2 regions of the Neobacillus sp. K501 genome follow, and region 2 is predicted to be linked to the other one. Evidence: riboswitches for the same ligand, from Rfam matches in the RefSeq annotation. Region 2 holds a riboswitch; the other holds the start of a gene.
The links. A riboswitch is a leader RNA that binds a small molecule or an ion and turns the genes downstream of it on or off. The one in region 2 is predicted to bind cobalamin.
Positions count from the first base shown of each region.

Region 1: it holds a riboswitch for cobalamin, as region 2 does, so the genes downstream of both, ACWM35_RS13770 (ABC transporter substrate-binding protein) here and ACWM35_RS17925 (ribonucleoside-diphosphate reductase subunit alpha) in region 2, are expected to answer to the same signal.

Region 1 is NZ_JBSLYA010000005.1:182,419-186,623, forward strand. Features, by position in the region: gene ACWM35_RS13760 (long-chain-fatty-acid--CoA ligase) at 1-119, shown strand, start outside; gene ACWM35_RS13765 (SDR family oxidoreductase) at 142-921, shown strand; cobalamin riboswitch at 1,211-1,416, shown strand; gene ACWM35_RS13770 (ABC transporter substrate-binding protein) at 1,599-2,591, shown strand; gene ACWM35_RS13775 (FecCD family ABC transporter permease) at 2,554-3,624, shown strand; gene ACWM35_RS13780 (ATP-binding cassette domain-containing protein) at 3,621-4,205, shown strand, end outside.
Region 2 is NZ_JBSLYA010000008.1:120,900-125,104, forward strand. Features, by position in the region: gene pnuC (nicotinamide riboside transporter PnuC) at 1-304, shown strand, start outside; gene nadR (multifunctional transcriptional regulator/nicotinamide-nucleotide adenylyltransferase/ribosylnicotinamide kinase NadR) at 317-1,345, shown strand; cobalamin riboswitch at 1,451-1,628, shown strand; gene ACWM35_RS17925 (ribonucleoside-diphosphate reductase subunit alpha) at 1,781-4,072, shown strand; gene ACWM35_RS17930 (ribonucleotide-diphosphate reductase subunit beta) at 4,082-4,205, shown strand, end outside.

The sequences.
Region 1 (4,205 bases), on a different contig from region 2:
ATTTGGCACCTTATAAAGTACCTAAATCTGTTAAGTTTCGGGACGAGCTGCCAAAAACCTCGGTTGGAAAATTGTTGCGTAGATCACTTCGGGATGAGTCAGCAATTGGAACTAAATAACTATTAGAAAGGAGAAATGAAAATGAATATTAGCGAATTATATGATATCAAAGGAAAAACAGCTATCGTTACAGGAGGCGGAAGGGGACTTGGCGAACAGATTGCCCTTGCCTTTGCCGAAGCGGGAGCCAATGTTGTGGTATGTTCCAGGAAAGTAGAGGCATGCCAAGAAGTCAGTGAACGACTTGAAAAAATGGGTGTACGTTCACTCGCATTAGAATGTGATGTTTCAAAAGCCGAAGATATTCAAAGAGTGGTAGAGAAAACAATCCAAGAATTCGGAACGATTGATATTTTAGTCAACAATAGTGGTGCTTCATGGGGTGCACCAGCGTTGGAAATGGAAGCTAAACATTGGGATAAAGTGATGGATGTTAACTTGAAGGCTGTTTTCCTTTTTTCACAGGCTGTAGGAAAAATCATGGTTGAACAAGGTTCTGGAAAAATCATTAATATTGCTTCTATCGTTGGTTTCGGAGGACAAGATCCAAAGATTATGGACGCGATTGGTTATACAACCAGTAAAGGTGCAGTCATTACTTTTACACAAGATTTAGCTGTTAAATTAGCCCCATACAATGTTCATGTGAATGCCATTGCGCCTGGCTTTTTCCCATCAAAAATGACAAATGGTCTATTGGACTATACCGGTGAAAAAATACTTGAAAGAACCCCAGCAGGTCGTTTTGGCTCAGATGTTGATATGAAGGGCCCTGCTTTATTCTTAGCATCAAAGGCTTCAGATTATGTATTTGGTCATGTCTTATTAGTAGATGGTGGAACAAAGGCAGCAGTTCAGTAATTTCTAAGTATAACCAAAGCTCACACATACTAACTAGTTGGTATGTGTGAGCTTTTTGGCAGAAAATAAGGGTAACCATACATACGAATCGCGTTCTCGGAGCAGGTTCGTTAGGGCATATCAATGCTCATACAGAACTTTACTTATTAAAGACAGATAAATAAGTCCAGTTTCTTTATTAATATAGTGTTGAAACTATTATTTATGATTCCATGAATAACCCAAAAGAGAGATTAGAAATAGTTTACAAAGGTGGAATACTCTACTATAATAGCTTTTGTAACAAAAAATGAATACTAGACAAATAGGTTTCTTAAATGATCTGAGTGAGATTCATTTGAGACTAAGAGGGAAGTTGGTGAAAATCCAACACGGTCCCGCCACTGTAAGCGAGTAGGAAGGTTATAAAGATCCACTGTGTTTTAAAAAACATGGGAAGGGAAAACCAACCGTTGATTCGCAAGTCAGGAGACCTGCCTATTTTGTATTTAAGCTTCCTCGAGGAAAGGAATGTTTAAAGTGCAGGCAATCAACTGGGTAAATAATATTACTTATTATCAAGATTGCAAGTTATCATGCTGTCGACAAGACTTAGTATTATAAAACTGCCTTTTTACTTTACGCTTTCCTCCGGAACAGCGTTTTTTTGTGTTCAAAAATTAAAGGAGGAAAATGTGATGAAAGAGATTGTAAGAAAATGGGGTCATTTCGGAGTTGTTCTCCTGTTAAGCATGGGGATTATTGCAGGATGTGGTACACAAGAACAGAACTCTTCGCAAGATAAAGCAGTTGCTACCGAAAAAGAAAAGACAAGTGATAGTGGAAAGGAATTTCCTGTCACGATCACCGATGATGCGAATCGAAAGGTAACGATAGAAGAGGAACCTGAAACCATTGTTTCGATCCAAGCAAGTAATACCGAAATCGCCTTTGCTCTTGGAGTAGGAGATAAATTAATTGGCAGATCCGATTATGATAACTATCCAGAGGAAGCCCTTAAAATTGAGAAAGTTGGTGGACAAGATATCAATGCAGAACTTGTTCTCTCCCTTCTACCAGATGTGGCTCTGGTAACGGATTATCATTACAAAACACATCCAGATGTCTTGAAAAAGTTTGAAGAAGCCGGTATTGATGTGGTTGTTGTTGGAAGTGCTACTTCCTTTAAAGATGTTTATGAAAACATTGAAATGATTGGGGAAGCTACCGGAACCAAGACGGAAGCGGAAGAAATTGTGACTGATATGAAAGAGCGTCTACAAGCAATTAAAGACAAAGCAGCAGATTCAATTAAAGATAAAAAGAAAGTTTGGGTAGAGGTTTCGCCAGCTCCAGACATTTTTACGACAGGAAAAAACACCTTTATGCACGAGATGCTTGAGTCCATTCAAGCTGTTAATGCGGCAGAAGATCAAGAGGGCTGGGTGAAAATGACCGAAGAAGAAATTGTCAAATTAGACCCTGAAGTGATCATTACAACGTATGGCTACTATATCGACAATCCAACAGCTGAGGTATTAAACCGTGAAGGATGGACAGAAGTGCCGGCTGTAAAAAATGGAAAAGTGTTTGATGTTGATAACGATACGGTGACAAGACCTGGTCCTCGTTTAATTGAAGGAGTCGAGACACTTGCGGAACTTATTTATCCGGACATTTTTAAGCAATAAAATCGGTTGGTTATATTTGATAAGCGGAGGGCTTGTACTTGGTACAGGCCTTCTAGGTTTATTTTCAAGCAGCGTAACCGTTCCGGTTCAGACTATTTTACATATTATCTTTGAAAAAGTGTTTCATGTGAGTTTACTAGACGAGGTAGCCAAAAATGAAGAAATGATTATTTGGAATATTCGTCTGCCAAGAGTTCTTCTTGCTTTTTGTGTGGGGGCATCCCTATCGTTAGCTGGTGCAGCTTTTCAAGGATTATTACGCAATCCACTAGCAGATCCCTATACGATTGGGGTGTCCTCGGGTGCCTCGCTGGGTGCCGTTCTCGTTTTGTTTTTTCAAGTGACCATTGTTGCTTTAGGGGATTTTACGCTTCCGATTTTTGCTATTTTAGGTGGTTTATTCACGTTATTAATAGTATTCGCACTTGTTCGCTTAAGTAGTAAAAGCTTAGCGATTGAAACAATTATTTTAGCGGGAATTATCGTTAGTGCCTTTATAAGCGCGTTTGTCTCTCTCCTTATTTCATTAGGGGATCGTGATGCGATGACGCAAATTATCTACTGGTTATATGGCAGTGTTGCCATGAGAGGATGGAGCTATGTTCAACTCATTATACCATTTATGATAATCGGCTCGATAATACTGTTCTACTTCCAGCGTGAATTAAATGCCTTGGCACTGGGAGAGGATGCCGCCGATCATATTGGAGTCGATGTGAAAAAAGGGAAGACCTTCGTTCTCATTGGTGCCTCGTTATTAACGGGAGCTGCAGTCGCTGTTTCAGGGTCAATTGGCTTTGTTGGACTAGTCATTCCACACCTTGTCCGGCTTGTAACGGGTCCGAATCATCGCCATGTTCTTCCGCTCTCCTTGCTAATAGGAGGAGCTTTTCTCATTTTAGCTGATTTACTGGCTAGAACCCTGATTGCTCCAAAAGAGCTGCCAATTGGCGTGATTACTGCTTTAATTGGTGCACCTGTATTTGCCCTTTTATTGATTAGAGAAAGACTTGGGAGGGGGACGAGTAAATGATTCACGTTCAAAACTTGGTTGGTGGATATAGCCATTCCCCCATTATTAAAGGTTTAGATTTTGACATTAATAAAGGAGAGTTTTTTGCGCTTCTTGGTCCGAATGGGAGTGGAAAAACAACCCTTTTTAAACTCATTACCGGGCAGTTATCAAGGATTAGCGGGAAAGTTTCCATCGATGGTAAAGAAATTACATCCCTTTCTAAACTTGAAAAAGCCAAAAAAATGGCGGTACTTACACAGGAAGTTCAAGTTTCCTTCGATTATTCCGTGGAAGAAATCATTAGTCTTGGACGTTATCCTCATCAAAAGGGGATTTTTAAACAACTTTCGAAGGCAGACCGAAAAGTCATTGATGAGGTGATGGAGCTCACCCAAATAAGTGACTTTCGAAAAACTCCATTTCGAATGATTAGTGGTGGAGAAAAGCAAAGAGTCTTATTGGCCAAAGCTTTAGCACAGGAGCCTGAAATCTTACTTTTGGATGAGCCTACCAATCATTTGGATATTAAACATACCTTTCACATGTTGAATCTACTGAAAGAACGGCAACTATCATCAGGGTTAACCATTTTTTCGATC
Region 2 (4,205 bases):
TTCTGTCCTTGTTTTGACGATTGGTTATGGGTTCTTCTTGAAATACTTAGGCGGCAACAATGTTTGGACAGATTCGGCGACTAATGTTCTTTCCATCGCAGCTCAAATATTAATGTTAAAACGATTTACCGAACAATGGATTTTATGGATTTCCGTCAACGTCCTTTCAATTTGCCTTTGGTTGAGTGCTCTTCTTGCCCAAGGTGGGAATGATTTCTCGATGTTAGTGATGTGGACAGCGTTCTTAGTTAACAGCATCTACGGTTATATCAACTGGCGAAAATTGTATCAAGAACAAATGTAGGAGGTGGAGACAATGACGGTAGGTTTTATTGGCGGAAAGTTTCTGCCGCTGCATCTTGGCCATGTATATGCGATTGTTCATGCTTCATCGATTGTGGATGAACTGTATGTTGTTTTATCCCATAGTGATAAACGTGACAAGGAATTGTGTAATCATACCAAAATGAGGTTTATTCCAGCTCAAATTCGACTGCGCTGGTTATCGCAACTAACAAAGGATATGCCTAATGTAAAAGTGATATCGGTGGAAGATGAGCAAGGAAAGGAGGATTACGATTGGTTTGAAGGTGCTCAATTAATCAAAAAAGAAATTGGAAAACAGATAGACTACGTATTTAGTTCTGAACCAGAATATGGGGAGATTTTTGAGCAACTTTATCCTGAATCAAAGCATGTTGTAATTGATCCGAATCGCTCTCATGTGAACATCTCTGCTACAAAAATCCGCCATGAGGGAGTGTATAGCAATTGGGAGTACATTCCTGATGTGGTTAGGCCCTATTTTATAAAGAAGATTGTCGTAGTGGGAACCGAAAGCTGTGGAAAATCAACCCTTACTAAAAATCTTGCAAAAATATACAATACAACCTATGTTGCAGAATACGGCAGAACAGTTTGCGAAGAATTAGGCGGCTGTGATGGAATTATTGTCAAGGAGGACTATCACAAAATCGCTTATGGTCACAAAATGGAAGAATGGAAGGCGATTGAAAAGGCCCAAAAAGTCGTTTTTATTGATACGGAGGCTATTGTGACACAATTTTACTCGAAGCTATACAATGATGCTCATCAAACAGTATTGGATGAAATAGCTAAGTTACAAGATTACGATCTTTGGCTCTACCTTGAACCAGATGTAAAATGGGTGAACGATGGATTAAGAGTTCACGGTGAGGAGACGGTCCGGGACCAGAACAGTCATGATTTAAAAAGATTATTGAATCAACATAATATTGTCTATAAAATCTTGAACGGGGATTACTGTAATCGACTTACAGCCGCTATCGGGTATATTGATGAAATCCTGATGGAAAATTGTTAGTAAGTTGTCCCCTCGAAAAAAGATGCTTGTCAAAGTAAATATTGTATATTATAGTTGGAGCATACAATATTTAGTGGTGGTTAAAAAAATGCACACTAAATATAGATAATAACCAATAATAATGGTGTCTGAAAAGACTTAATAGGGAATCTGGTGTGAATCCAGAACTGTACCCGCAACTGTAAATGCTGACGAAATAAGCAGATCCACTGTCTTTGGATGGGAAGGGCTTAGAGTAGGGGAAAGCATGAGTCAGGAGACCTGCCATTTTTATACGTGTTATCTTCTTCGGGAGTTGGGAAGGTAAACGAGGGTACTCTTAATGATGCAGTGAATGATACTGTTTTACTAGATTAATCCACGTTTACTAAACCCATCTTTCGTTGATGGGTTTTTTGTGTTCCAGAAGATCATAGAAAGAAATGAGGAATAAGAATGGTAGAAAAAGTATCTAGTAGAACCTCACAAAAGAATTCGGTTCTTGAAATTATCAAAAGTGCTTCTGAAAAGTATCAATTGAATACAGTGGGAATGGTTGAACAAGTATCTGGACTAGACGAATCAGAACAATACGAATCATCGCTGGTGTATGCATTAAATCAAATTTCCATGGATGACCCAAATTGGACTTTCCTTGCCGCAAATGTATATTTGCATAAACTATATCAACAAGCAGCAGATAATAGGGGCTTCTACCATGACAGCAAGTACGGGGATTTTTACTCGCTGATTACCTATTTAACAAGTCTAGGAATTTATTCGGATCAGCTTTTACTAACTTATACAAAAGAAGAAATTGACATATTAGCTAGAGAAATAAATCCTGAAAGGGATGAGTTATTTCATTACATAGGAATATTTTTATTAGCGGATCGCTATCTAGCGAAGGATTACGAGGGAAAAGTCTACGAGCTTCCACAGGAGCGGTTTATGATCATCGCAATGTCTTTAATGATGAACGAGCCAAAGGAGAAACGTTTAAATTTTGTAAAAGAAGCCTACTGGGCATTGAGTAACCTCTATATGACGGTTGCGACCCCGACATTAGCGAATGCCGGAAAAAGCTTTGGTCAGCTCTCTTCTTGTTTTATCGATACGGTTGACGATTCTTTAGATGGTATTTACTTAAACAACTGGGACACGGCTAGATTGAGTAAAGATGGCGGGGGAGTTGGGATTTATCTAGGAAAAGTCCGTGCCTTAGGTTCCGATATCAAGAAATTTAAAGGAAACTCCTCTGGTGTTGTTCCTTGGATCAGGCTAATTAACGGTACAGCGGTAAGTGTGGATCAGCTTGGGCAACGACAGGGTGCTATTGCTGTTTATCTAGATGTTTTTCATAAGGACATTATGAATGGATTTCTAGACCTAAAAACGAACAACGGTGATGAAAGACGAAAGGCACATGATATTTTTACTGGAGTTTCAATCCCTGATTTGTTTATGGAAAAATTACAAGAAGTTGACGAAACCGGAAGAAGCATCGGAGAATGGCATACCTTTTGTCCCCATCAAGTCAAACAAATCATGGGCTGGAAGGATGCAAACGGTACACTCCTGGGTTTAGAAGATTTTTATGATGAAGCGGATGAAAAACACTTTACAGAAAAGTATCAAGCAGCCGTCAGCCATCCGCTTCTGCCTCGAAAAACGTATCGGGCGATGGATATTATGGCGAGAATCATGATTTCTCAATTAGAAACGGGTACGCCATATATATTCTATCGAGATGAAGTTAATCGGCAAAATCCAAACAAACATATCAATGGAAGCGGCCGAACATCGATTTTTTGCAGCAATTTGTGTACTGAGATTACGCAAAACATGTCGGCAACTACGATTGTTAAAGAATATACAGATGAAGAAGGAAATTTGGTCATCGTTCGGAAGCCAGGTGATTTTGTTGTTTGTAATCTTTCTTCTATTAATCTGCCAAAAGCCGTCAAAGATCAGGTTTTAGCCAAGTTGATTCCAATCCAGATGAGGATGTTGGATAACGTCATTGATTTGAATACTATCATGGTTGGACAAGCGGAAGTGACAAATAAAAAATATCGGGCCGTTGGTTTAGGAACCTTTGGCTGGCATCATTTACTTGCGTTAGAGGGGATTCACTGGGAATCTGAGTCGGCTGTAGAATATGCTGATCAACTGTATGAAGAGATTGCTTATTATACGATTCGTTCCTCGATGGAATTGGCAAAGGAAAAAGGGTGTTATAGTCAGTTTAAAGGGTCAGAATGGCAGACAGGCAAATATTTTGAGCAAAGAAATTATCATACTTCGCGCTGGAATCAATTGAAAAAAGAGATCTCTCTATATGGAGTGCGAAATGGCTGGATGATGGCGATTGCACCCAACTCTTCAACGGCCAAAATTGGTGGTTCTACGGATGGAATTGATCCTTTGTATGCAGTTGAATATGCAGAAGAGAAGAAAAATTTTAAATTTAAGGTCACCGCCCCGGATTTGAATCATAATACGTACAATTATTATCGTCGTACCCGCAACGTGTTGGATCAAACTTGGAGTATCCGACAAAATGCAGCACGCCAGCGTCACATAGATCAATCAATCAGTTTTAACCTCTATGTTCGTCATGATATTAAAGCAAAAGACTTGCTACAACTCCATATGGAAGCGTGGAGACAAGGTTTAAAAACAACCTACTATATCCGAAGTACTTCCCAAACGGAAATAGAAGAATGCGAATCATGCCATAGCTAAAAAAAATAGATGAGGTGGACTCAGGTGAACCATGCACCATTATCAAAAATTAAACTGTTAAACCCGGAACTCCCAAATAAATCTACTGGAATTATTAATGGAAAGTCTTCAGGCATTTTGAACTGGAATGATA